DNA from 4 places in the Companilactobacillus halodurans genome. Region 2 is predicted to be linked to each of the others. Evidence: predicted binding sites of a transcription regulator. Region 2 holds the regulator's gene; each other region holds the start of a gene.
What was found. The regulator Rex, encoded in region 2, represses fermentation and respiration genes when NADH is low (regulators of the CRP and FNR family bind a similar motif). The targets are predictions, from matches to a motif close to TTGTGAANTANTTCACAA.
Positions count from the first base shown of each region.

Region 1: the regulator Rex is predicted to act here: its motif matches at 1,945-1,962, upstream of FHL05_RS05050 (GntP family permease).
Region 3: the regulator Rex is predicted to act here: its motif matches at 1,459-1,476, upstream of FHL05_RS08605 (NAD(P)-dependent alcohol dehydrogenase).
Region 4: the regulator Rex is predicted to act here: its motif matches at 1,427-1,444, upstream of adhE (bifunctional acetaldehyde-CoA/alcohol dehydrogenase).

Region 1 is NZ_VDFO01000014.1:47,623-50,823, reverse strand. Features, by position in the region: gene FHL05_RS05060 (alpha/beta hydrolase) at 1-528, opposite strand, end outside; gene FHL05_RS05055 (CdaR family transcriptional regulator) at 607-1,656, opposite strand; gene FHL05_RS05050 (GntP family permease) at 2,001-3,201, shown strand, end outside.
Region 2 is NZ_VDFO01000009.1:59,106-62,306, forward strand. Features, by position in the region: gene manA (mannose-6-phosphate isomerase, class I) at 13-981, opposite strand; gene FHL05_RS03520 (redox-sensing transcriptional repressor Rex) at 1,001-1,666, opposite strand; gene FHL05_RS03525 (ABC-F family ATP-binding cassette domain-containing protein) at 1,804-3,201, shown strand, end outside.
Region 3 is NZ_VDFO01000030.1:28,992-32,192, forward strand. Features, by position in the region: gene FHL05_RS08595 (CvfB family protein) at 1-775, opposite strand, end outside; gene FHL05_RS08600 (hypothetical protein) at 1,046-1,309, opposite strand; gene FHL05_RS08605 (NAD(P)-dependent alcohol dehydrogenase) at 1,519-2,640, shown strand; gene FHL05_RS08610 (hypothetical protein) at 2,838-3,201, opposite strand, start outside.
Region 4 is NZ_VDFO01000036.1:20,308-23,508, forward strand. Features, by position in the region: gene adhE (bifunctional acetaldehyde-CoA/alcohol dehydrogenase) at 1-1,398, opposite strand, end outside; gene FHL05_RS09520 (oleate hydratase) at 2,029-3,201, opposite strand, start outside.

The DNA of each region.
Region 1 (3,201 bases), on a different contig from region 2:
AATATTGATCAACTGATTTTGAGCAACCTTTTCAGGGCTGTCGAAAATACTGTCAAAGGTCTTTTTATCCATTGGGCTCTTAGGATTATCGCGAAAGTGTTCAATGTCAGTGATTGGTGAAAGTGCAGCGACTTTACTGAAAATGTCATTATTCATAAAAGCAATTTTTAATGCTCCATAGCCACCCATACTGGAGCCGACGATGTAATTCTTTTCTCGTTTAGTTGAGATAGGTAAAATATGCTGCATTTTAGGGATGAATTCTTCAATGAAATAAGAATAGTAGGGGATAAAGTTAGAATCAGAATAAAATGAGTTTCTAGCCTCTGGCATTATGATAGCCCAGTTGTGCTTACGAGCTAGTTGTTCAATATTTACATGCCGGATCCAAGCAGTATCGTCTCCGGTATAGCCATGCAACAGCCAAACAGTCGTATAGTCAGATTTGTTGGTGTCTGGTAAAACGACAGTCGTTTTAAAGTAAGTATGTAAGTAATTTGTTCTGTAATTAAGATTCATTAAGACCATTATTTAAACCTCGCAATACATTTTTAGTCACACAAATTTTAAGCATAAAGTGAAAAAATGTCCACTTAAAAGAAGCAACTATTTCTTGTGATACTGTTGTTTTTTGAATTGTAAGAAATTGATATAGAGTTGAAAAATATCGGTTAAATCATGTAAGTTCAATTCAAAAAATTCTGATATTTTATTGAGACGGTAGTTTGTGGTATTTCGGTGAACCTGAAGGGCTTGTGACGTATCCGTTACGTTACCGTTATGCTTAAAGTAACATTCCAATGTTTCCAGTAATTCATTGCCTGATTTAGTTTTGAGAAAATTCTTGAAGACACTCAAATATTTGTCAGAATACAGGTTGCTGTTGAGCAATTCATTTGAGAATTTGATTTGTTGAAAATAATAGATATTAGTCAGATTCAATTCTTTAGTGACTTTAATTGTCGCCTGAGCTTCTTTAACAGCTTGCTTGAGGTTATACCCCCGGTTGCTGATGCCAATAGGAAAATGATTTTTTTGACAAAAGGCTAAATAGTATTCAATATTTTCTTGCTTCTTGGTAATAATCAAAATTTGCTCAGCAGTCTGATTGAAGTGGAAGTCGCTTTGATTGATGATGAGGCCGTTGGTATTATTAGTCTCAATGATCACAGCAAAACGTGGCAATGATAAATCAATATTTAAAGAATGAGCACGGATACTTAATTCATCATTTTCTAATACGTTATCAGTATTGGTCCACTGGTAAAGGAAATGATTGAGGGTTTCTTTGTGCTGATTTTCTAATTTTGAATCATTGAGTTGAGAAATCAATAATTCAGTTGAGACCTTTAATAGAGAGGCTAGAGGAGTCACTTTTTTTGGGTCGCCAGTGATACCAATGACGCCAATTGTTTGATGTTTAAATTCAACTGGAATGTTAACTCCAGGTTGTCCAAATTTACCATATGATTCAATCATTGGTTTAGTTTTACCGCTCTTGATAGTGTCAATAGCACCAATGTGGAGTGAATTAAGACGTTTTTTGTCGCCACTAGCGATGATGACGCCTTTTTCATTCATCATGTTGATATTATAAGGGATATTTTCCATCATTTTATCAACAATCGTTTGAGCCAAATTGGGATCTAATTTCATGTTATTTCCTTCGTTTACAATTAATTTAATTATTATGAACATTTTACCTTGTTTTAAAGATTTGTGTACGTTTAGATTGATTTTTGCTTGTTAAATAACGTGCAAACTTGTACTTGTTGACAAGTCAACCTCAATTTGTGCAGATTAAAAAATTAAAATAAATTACCAAAATAGTGTTGTTGATTTAAAGCCATTTGGATAACAAATACAACGTTAATTACAAATAACTTTGTGCAAATGCACATTGATTTTGCCCTTTTATCACGGTATTATACACACGTTAATCAATTGTTCAATAGTTAACAATTGACTCAATATTTGTTGAGAAGGGATGTTTTTATATAATGGTTATTGCTTGGTGGGCGGCCTTATTAGGGCTGCTTTTGGCGATTGGATTGATTCTATTTAAAGTTAATCCAGTGTATGCCTTGATTTTTGGTGCTATCGTTGGTTGTCTACTCGGAGGTATGTCCTTGTCACAAACAACTGATACGATTGTTAAAGGTAGTTCTGGTGTCATGGGGACTATTATTCGAGTAATTGCAGCTGGAGTTTTAGCTGGAGTCATGATGGAGTCTGGCGCTGCAAATGTAATTGCCTCTAATATCGTCAATCATTTCAGCGATAAGTTGGCAATTCTTGCATTAGCATTGTCGACGATGGTATTGACAGGTGTAGGAATCTTTATTCCTGTTGCTGTCTTGATTGTTGCGCCAATTGCTTTAGAAGTTGGTCAAAAAATGCATTACAGCAAATTATCCTTATTAGTTGCTTTATCTGGTGGTGGGAAAGCTGGAAATGTTATTTCACCTAATCCCAATACCATTGCAGCCGCAAAGGGCTTCAATGTCGAATTATCACAAGTAATGATTGCCGATTTTATTCCTGCAATTGTTGGTCTGATCGTGACAGTTATTTTGGCAACTTTAATTAAGAATAAAGGTAGTTTCGTTCCTAAAACAAATAAAACCGAAACTAAAGAAACAAAGAATCTACCCAGCTTAAAAGCAGCTATTGTGACGCCATTAGTTGCCGTTATCTTATTATTGATTACGCCAGTTGGCGATATTTTAGGAATAAAGGTTTTGGCGTCATTTAATCTTGATGCAATGTATATTTTGCCAATTGCTGGATTGATCGGTACTTTAGCGATGAGACAACAAAAGAAATTTTTGAAGTACATGGCTAGAGGACTTGCTCGAATGACAGATGTTGTTATGATTTTAATCGGAGCTGGTGCAATAGCTGGCTTAGTTTCAGCTTCTAATTTGCCACAAAAGGTGGTTTCAGTCGTTCAAATTTCTGGAATCTCCGGAACTTTCTTAGCGCCAATCGCCGGAATCTTAATGGCTGCAGCTACGGCTTCAACTTCAACTGGTGTTATCTTAGCTTCTAATTCCTTTAGCAAGTCGATTATGTCTTTGGGAATTTCTGGAACTGGTGCAGCAGCTATGGTTCATACTGGTGCTACTGTTATCGATCAATTGCCACATGGTAATTATTTCCACGTCACAGCTGAAGCAGTCAACATGCATTTCAAGGAAA
Region 2 (3,201 bases):
ACCTTCACTCTCTTAGGCTTCGCCTGATTCAGATGCAATAATATCCAAATCTCCATCCAAGGTCCATTCACTAACTGTGGCTGGTACGATTAAGTGGATGCCTTTCTTCAAGTCGTAATCTTTTCCATCTACGGTAATCTTTCCAGTTCCATCTAGGACTGAAATTAGTGTATACTTACCGATTTGGTGTTTTAAGTTTGCTGGTTCTTTGATTTCCCAGTGATAGACTGAGAAGAATGGTGAGATTGGTGGTTTTACAAAGGTTGTAAATTTGTTTTTACCAACTTGTTTTGATTCAATATCTAATTGTGGGTCTTTATGAGGCACAATGATTGTATCTTCTGACTGTTTAATGTGGAGATCACGCTTCTTGCCTGTGGTCTTATCTACACGGTCATAATCATACAGACGATAAGTGGTATCGCTGCTTTGTTGTGTCTCTAATGCCATGATTCCTTTGTTCAAGGCGTGAACTGTTCCACTTGGTACATAGTAGAATTCACCCTTTTTAACTGGAACTTTTCTTAACAAGTGGTCCCAATCTCCGGATTCGATCATTTGATCTAGTTCTTGTTTATTCTTAGCATTGTGCCCATAAATCAAGTATGAACCTGGTTCAGCATCGATGATGTACCAGCATTCTGTCTTGCCTAGTTCATGTTCGTGCTTAGCAGCATATTCATTGTCTGGGTGTACTTGAACAGATAAACTAGCTTCAGCATCCAAAATTTTAGTCAATAATGGGAATACTTCTCCCTTAGGATTGCCAAATAGTTCTTTGTGGTTTTTCCAAAGGTCATCAACATATTGACCGGCAAATTCTCCGTTTTCGACTTCTGATCTGCCGTGTGGATGTCCGGAAATAGCCCAGCACTCGCCAATTGAACCTTCGGGAATGTCATATCCAAATTTTGTTTCTAGTTTTCTGCCACCCCAAATTTTTTCATGGAATACTGGCTTTAAGAATAATGGTTCACTCATAAAAATTTCCCCCAAAAAATTAATTTGTTTCTTCTGATGATTCTTCTATCTTGTTCGATTTATCACGGTCTAAGAAGAAAATCAACGTCTGCAATTCATTTGCCAAGTCGACATAGTGAACGCGGATGCTGCTTGGAACATTGATAATAACTGGTGTAAAGTTCAAAATTCCACGAACTCCAGCATCTGATAAAATATCAGCAGTTGTCTGGGCAGCGTTAGAAGAAACTGTCAAAATACAGACATCAATCTGTTGAAGATGGAGTTGTTCTTTAAGTTCACTGATATCGTAAACTGGAACTCCACTCTTAACTGTTCCGACAATTTCTTTATTAATATCAAAAGCTGCCGCGATTCGAACATTATTTGTTCGAGAAAAGTTATAATTTAGTAAGGCGTTACCTAAATTACCTACACCAACTAAGGCTACGTTAGTTCTCTTGTCTTGATTTAAAAGCTTCTTAAAAAAAGCTACCAAATCGTTGACATCGTAGCCATAACCACGTTTTCCAAGTGCACCTAGATATGAAAAATCACGTCTAATTGTAGCACTGTCGATTTTAACCCCTTCTGATAGTTCTCCAGAAGAGATTTTTTTTGTGCCCTCATCTTTGAGAAATTGGAAATATCGATAATAAATTGGTAAACGCTTTATCGTTGCGTTTGGAACTGTTGTTTTTGTCATAATTTACCACCATATGTGTGTCATTTCACTAACATTTATACTAAATAAAAATCATAAAAAACGCAACACGTTAATCCTATAAAGGCACAAATTCTTAATTAATGATAAAATTGTGAAGATATAAAGGAGTTATAAACTTGATTCTATTACAAGCACAAAATATTACGAAAAATTTCGGTACCAAAAAACTTTTCTCAAATGTTAGTTTTGAAATTCAAGACAACAGTCGAATTGGATTAGTGGGCCGCAACGGAGTTGGCAAATCAACTCTCTTAAAAATCATTTCTGACCAAGAAAGCTACAATAGTGGAAATATTGCCTTAAAAAAAGATACTAATATTGGCTATCTAGCTCAGGATTCTGGTTTGAATAGTGACAGCGAAATCTTCTCAGAAATGGAGCACGTCTTCGACTACTTGAAAAAGCAGGAAAAAGAAATGCACCAACTGGAAGAAAAATTAGCAGATCCAACCGTAGCCGACTACGATCAAATTTTAAAAGAATACGACCGTTTGCAAACGACTTTCCGTCAAGAAAATGGTTATGGCTATCAATCTGAGATTCGCAGCGTTCTCAAGGGTTTTGGCTTTGACGAAGAAGTTTGGCATGACCAAATCTCAACTTTATCTGGTGGCGAGAGGTCTCGCTTGGCGATGGCTAAGATGCTTTTGGAACACCACGATATCTTGTTATTGGATGAACCAACTAACCACTTGGACATCAATACGGTCGAATGGTTAGAAAATTATTTGAAGGGCTATCGCGGGGCTTTAGTTATCGTTTCCCACGACCAGTACTTCCTCGATAAAGTTGTCACGGAAATCGTTGAAATCAATCAACATTCCTCAACTCGTTATTCAGGTAACTACTCGTTCTATCTTCAAGAAAAGAAGAAAAATCAAGAGGTTGCTTGGAAACATTACGAAGAACAACAAGCGGAAATCAAAAAAACCGAAGAATACATTCAAAAAAATATCGTTCGTGCTTCAACTACCAAGATGGCTCAAAGTCGTCGGAAAAAATTGGAACACATGGATGTCTTGGATAAGCCTGGTAGTGACCAAGGCTCAGTCCACTTCTCATTTGATATCGACAAGGAAAGTGGCAATGATGTTTTACTAGTTAAGGACGCCGCAATCGGTTATGACAATCAAATCATGTCTGAGCCTATCAATTTGGATGTAAAAAAAGGTGAACGTGTTGGTATTATTGGACCTAATGGTATCGGTAAATCAACTTTTCTTAAATCTATTTTAGGCAAGATTCCTATGATCAAAGGAACTAGTCAATTTGGTGCCAATGTTCAAATTGGTTACTACGATCAAAATCTGAAAGGTTTAAATCCTAAAAAAGATGTTTTGCATGAAATTTGGGACCTATATCCTCGTTTAGATGAACAAGTTATTCGAAATAAATTAGGTGCTTTCTTGTTCAGCGGCGATGACGTTTTGAAGCCTGTTGCTGGTTTATCTGGTGGTGAAAAAGCTCGCTTGATGCTGACTAAACTATCTATGGAAAATGATAATTTCTTAGTA
Region 3 (3,201 bases), on a different contig from region 2:
CAAAATATTCACGAATATCATCTGGATCACTCTTGTCAGTATATGGTATCTTTTTATCGATCGAATGTTCCAAAACTGCAACGATCATTTGAGCGTCAGGTGAAATTTCTTCATAAGCACGAGGTTTCATTGAAAGATTCAAACGACGATGGCTTTCACCAATGACACGGGCTTTGATATGTTGACCAACATGTAAAGGCTCACTTTGTTCATTAACATGGATGAAGCCCATATAATAGCTTTCAGTCATCACAAAGGCACCAGAATCTCTAATAGCAATCACGGTTCCTTCTTCATCTTTATTCATAATTGTTTTGAGTTCGCCAGGACTTCTAGCAATTTGCGTGTAAAGTTCAATATCAGCCAATTTGCCCCATAAACGACCTTTGTGATCAACTTCCAATTTGACCATCAAACTATCGCCCTTTTTAGGCCATTCATTATGTTCAAATGGCAAATCATCTAAAGAAACAACAATATCTTTATCTTCTAGACCCACATTTACAAAAACACCTAAGTCAGTTCTGACATCAGTTACTTCAGCGAAATCCCAAACTCCTTGAGTTACGAAGGGTAAAACGGTCGTCATTTTATTTTTATGCGCTTGATTCTCATAAACAAAGCCAGCAATTTCATCGCCAAGTTCAGGAATTTCAGTTAATTCACTCAAATCTAAGGCAAAAGTATAACCTTCAATTTGCACAAAAGCTTCATCCTTATTTAAATCAGTCACGGTGCCTGCTAGTACTTGACCATACATATCTGTTATTTCCATATTCACCATACTCTTTTATATTCGTTATTTTAGTAACCTTACATTAAAAATACCCTCTTTAACATGATTTTTGAGAGGGTATCAGTTACTTACATATTTAATCTTCTCTATTATATCAGAAAGACAATTCAAGTAATAATAACAGTTCATAAATATTATGTCACTCTAAAAAAAATCCCAATCAATTTGTTCAACAAATCAATTAGGAATTATTTTTTAACATTTTTTACTATTTGTTAAAATATCGGTATTATCATCTTTACCCTTTAACTAATGAACTTCATGAATTCTAAACATAGTATTAAGATAATCTGATTCTTCCGCACCTGTATTATATTTGTCATTCTTACAAGTATCATATCTTCTTGCTGCTGCTAGAACTTCAGCTGTTTGAATTTTGTCAAACGATGATACTCCAGAATTATCTTCATCCGGTGAAATTAGTGCAAACACATTTTCCTTGTTATTATCACGATATAATTTCTTCTTGCCTATCATGGTTATAAACTTAAAATCTTTTTTATTGAATGCCATTCTAAAATCCCCTTTCTTAGCCAGTTATCTATTGTAGTTGCATAAAATTTCAATAACAATCATTTAATACTTTTAATTATTTTTTGTATTACCCAAATTATGATGTATATTACTTTTCTTAAAAATGCAAGATTGATATTTTGATAATTTAGTGAAATAATTTTCATTGTACAAACGGTTTCAAATATTAATGAGAGAAGGATTTTGCTATGAGAATTAAAGCTGCTGTTGTTGATAAAGTTAATGATCCATTCGTTATTAAAGATGACGTTGAATTGGCCGATCTAAAAGATGATGGTCTCCAAGTTAAAGTTGTCGCTTCAGGTATTTGTCATTCTGACGAAGCATTGCGTACCGGTGATGCTGCTTTTAGTTTCCCAGTAGTTCTTGGACATGAGGGATCCGGAATTGTTGAAAAAGTTGGCAAAAATGTTACAAACTTCAAGCCAGGCGATCACATCGTTATGTCATTTTACTCATGCGGGCAATGTGACAACTGTTTGAAAGGCAAACCAACCCAATGTCGTAAGTATGCGGCTTCCAATCTTTCAGGTACTCGCCCTGATGGGTCTGACCATTTCACTGAAGACGGTCACCACGTAAGCGACATGTTCAATCAATCATCATTCACTACTCACACAGTTATTTCACAAAGAAATGCCGTTAAAGTACCTAAGAATCTTGATTTGAGAAAACTTGGACCTCTAGGATGTGGCTACGTTACAGGTAGCGGAACTGTCTTCAATACTCTACAACCAAAACCTGGAGACACAATTGCAGTCTTTGGTACAGGTGCCGTTGGACTTGCTGCTATGATGGCCGGAAAGATTTCTGGCTGTGTCAATGTCATTGCCGTCGATATCGTTGATTCACGTTTGGAATTAGCTAAAAAGTTGGGAGCAACTGACGTTATTAATAGTAAAAATGAAGATGCCGTTGAAGCTATCAAGAAAATCACTGGTGGCTTAGGTGTTGACTGGGCTGTTGATACAACTGGCGTTGCCAAAGTTATGACTGACTCGATTGCTGCTCTAACACAAGGTGGAACTAGTGCTACAATCGCTGTTACACCACAAAATATTGATATTAGTACTTGGAACGACCTCTGCATTGATGACAAAAAAGTTGTTGGTGTCAACATGGGTGATGCTATTCCTCAAGTTGATATTCCTCGTTTGATCAAATTCTATCAAATGGGTGTCTTCCCATTTGATTTGACTGAAAAGTTTTACGACTTTGACCAAATCAACGAAGCCGATGCTGATTTAGTTAGTGGTAAAACTATCAAACCAATCTTGGTTATCGATAAGGATTATCAACCAGAAGCTTAAATTTATAAATTATTATTAATAAAGAGACTCTAATTTCTATTAGGGTCCCTTTTTGTTTGGTTTTGGTTCGATTGTTTTTCACTATGTTTTCGTAAAACATTTATTGATACTAAAGCCACATTCTTTATAATATTTTTATCACGAATGCTTTCTAAGGTTACATAACATTAATTAATAAAAGTTGCATGCAATTAATCTTATATTGAATTAATAATAGACCAATTTAAGGTTGCTTGATAAACTCCACTTGGTTGATTCCCATTTGATAAATTTAATAGCAATCCTTCATTTTTATCCCATTTGATGGATGGTAAAGCCTCATCTTCATTTGATTCATCCACTAATACTTGATGATCAATGGATTGAGGACTTAATCCTGCTCGATAGTACATCATCTTGCCATTCAAAGGTTTGCCCTGTGAATTAGTAAGCTTGCTTACTTGCATTAAATAAACCTTCATTGGTGATTTACTTTGACGACTATCATCAATTTGGACGACGTCATTGGGTGAATTACTGTCTGACGTACGATGAACAATTGTTTTTTTATATGATGGAAAA
Region 4 (3,201 bases), on a different contig from region 2:
TGGTTGTTTAATCCATTGCATATTATTTCTCCGTTTAGCGATTGTCTTAATATTAAGCAAATCAAATGAAGATACGTTATGAGAAATAGAATTTTTACCCCATGAACCAGTACCAAGCGTTAATGATGGAATCATTTCGTTATAAAGATTACCAATACCACCGATAGCAGCAGGAGTATTAACTAGTACACGACTAGCTTTCATCTTGATACCAAATTCAGTAGCTAAATCTTCATCCATTGTGTGAATACCAACTGTGTGGCCTAAACCACCAAAGTGCAACAATTCATCAGCTTTCTTGAAGCCTTCTTTGTGACCTTTGACTTTAAAGACTGAAAGAACTGGTGAGAGTTTTTCAGCTGAAAGTGGTTCTTTTGGACCAACATTTTCAATCTCGACACCAAGAACTTTTGTATCAGCTGGAACTTTGATTCCAGCTAATTTAGCGATATTAGTTGCTGATTGTCCAGCGATAGGGCCTTTAACTCCACCCTCTGGTCTAAACATTGCGTCAGCTAATTTCTTGTAATCAGCTTTTTTGATAAAGTAAACTTTATTTTTCTCAAATAAGTCTTTAACTTCATCGTAAATATCAGCATCAACAATGGCACTATTTTCAGCGGCACAAACCATACCATTATCGAATGTCTTTGAAATCATGATATCGTTGACGGCACGTTTGATGTTGGCTGTCTTCTCAATGTAAGCAGGACCATTTCCGGGTCCAACACCTAAAGCAGGTTTTCCTGTTGAATAAGCAGCTTTGACCATTCCGGGACCACCAGTAGCCAAGACACTGGCAACGCCATCGTTATTCATCAAGTATGAAGTAGCTTCAATACTTGGCTTTTCAATCCATTGAATAACTCCCTCTGGAGCTCCAGCATCAACGGCAGCTTTTAGCATAACTTTAGCAGCTGCAACTGAAGATTTTTGAGCTTGTGGGTGGAATCCAAAAATAATTGGATTACGAGTCTTCAAAGCAATCAATGATTTGAACATTGTTGTTGAAGTTGGGTTGGTAACTGGAGTAACACCAGCTAAAACGCCAAGTGGTTCAGCAACCTTGATCAAACGGTGTTCTTTGTCGTTTTCAATGATACCAACAGTCTTGTCACGTTTAATTGAGTGCCAAATTTCTTCGGTAGAATACATATTTTTAATTACTTTATCTTCGACTAAGCCACGACCTGTTTCTTCGTAAGCTAACTTAGCCAATTTAAAACTAGCATTTAATCCAGCAATAGCCATTTGATGAACGATATGATCAACTTGTTCTTGAGTATAACTATCCATGATATCTAAAGCTTTGTGAGCTTTAGCAACCATGGCATCAATAACAGGTTTTACATCTTCTTTTTTTTCATCAACCTTTGTGTCTTTGGAACCTTTCAACATTTGATTACCTCCAAGATTGAAACTATATTTGTTAACTAATTCACGTTTTATATTATCACTGTGTATTTTTTGTTCAACCTTTTTAATCTAAAATCTGAATGAAAACGTATCCACGTTGATATATCAACACGTAATGGATTTGGCGTACTGATTGTCATTATATTATGATTAGATTTTATTAATTTTATTGTGAAATTTTATTCACAAAGTCAGTGATGTAGGATGTTTTTTTCACAAGTCTGTTTTTATTTTGGATTAATTTTGGACGTAAAAAAACTCCCAAGATTGGATTTTTGCGTCCTTTTTTGGGAGTTTGACGATTTGTCTTTAGTTTTTGGGGTTGGATGGTTTTAGGTTTTGGGTATGTTGAATCAACTTGGAGTTATATTTACCTGGTTAGTTGGTTTGAATATATAACTTTGTGTTTTAGATAAATAACCATTAGTTTTATGTTAATAACAATACTTCTTAACCTAATAACCATTCTTTCTGGCTGCATTGTGGAAACGAGCTGCGCAGGACAGACACTTCCGGTTAGAGCAATTTCACCAATCACTCGCAAGGTACGCGAGCAATTGGTGAAATTGCTCTAATCCTCAGTGTCTAAGCGGTCCTGCTCCGCTCTCTGCTTTATCTAAACATGGTCTTAGTAGCTCGAGCCATAACTTTAGGATTCTTCTCATAATGATGCATTGGTGTCATTTCTGTTAATGGAATGTTCAACAATGTATAAACGGCTCTTTGGGCTGCTCTAAATGAGTATTGTTCTGTAAATACCATGTCAAATGGTTGTTCACAAAATTGACTGATGAAGGCTAGGTTCTTGCTGTGCTTTGGTACTACGTCTGGACGGTCGCCTACTGCTCTTTGATTGAACATAGCGCTGGCATATGGTAGATATACTGGCACTACATTGACGATGCTATCCATGATTTCTTTTGTATGATTCTTGATGTTATCTTTACTTGGATCGACTTCTGCTAGATGTCCTAGTAGTTCTTCCAACATTTCTTTTCCGGTCATTTCCATAACTGGCTTTTGTACGTAATCGCCATTTCTTCTTGGATACATGAAGTAACCCCAGAAGATAGCTTCGTTAGGTTTTTGAGCTTTGAAGTGTGGTTGATGGTGAACAACGATTGATAGTAATGGCGTACTTTCAATCCATGTGTTCAAAGCATTTCCAGGTTCTTGTTGAGTGATCCTTGCAATTTCATTTAACAAGAAGTGGTCTTTAGCTGTAACGGTGAAGCTGACCCACTCGCTTTGTGAACGGTCGCCAAAGAATTTATCCGGATTACCCAATGAATAGAACTTCTCGGCAGCTTTCTTCCAAAGCAAAGCACTTGGGGCATAATCCATATTTTCTTTGAATGGTGTATCGAAATCACCTATCGATGAACTGTCAGTAATTGAACCATTGGTATCGAAGACTAAGTCGTTTTCATCAATATCAATGTGTCCCTCTTTATTATCGTTGTCGACTTCTTCATACTTCAAACCGGTCACAATAATGTCATCTTGCAATGGCGTATCTTTGAATTCTAAGTCGGTTACCTTACGGTTGTTGATAAAGGTTACGCCGCGGTCTTCCAAATATTTGCGCATTGGCAAAATGATACTTTCAAATTGATTATAAGGGCTTCTAGTTACTCCTTCCAAAGTATTGATTCGGCTGAATTCCAAAATCATCCTGTTCATGTAACGACGCAATTCAACAGCTGAACTTGCACGTTTGAATGCAAAGGTCGTTTGCCACATGTACCAGAAATTAGTTGTGAAGAAATGAGGTGTGCTCTTGAA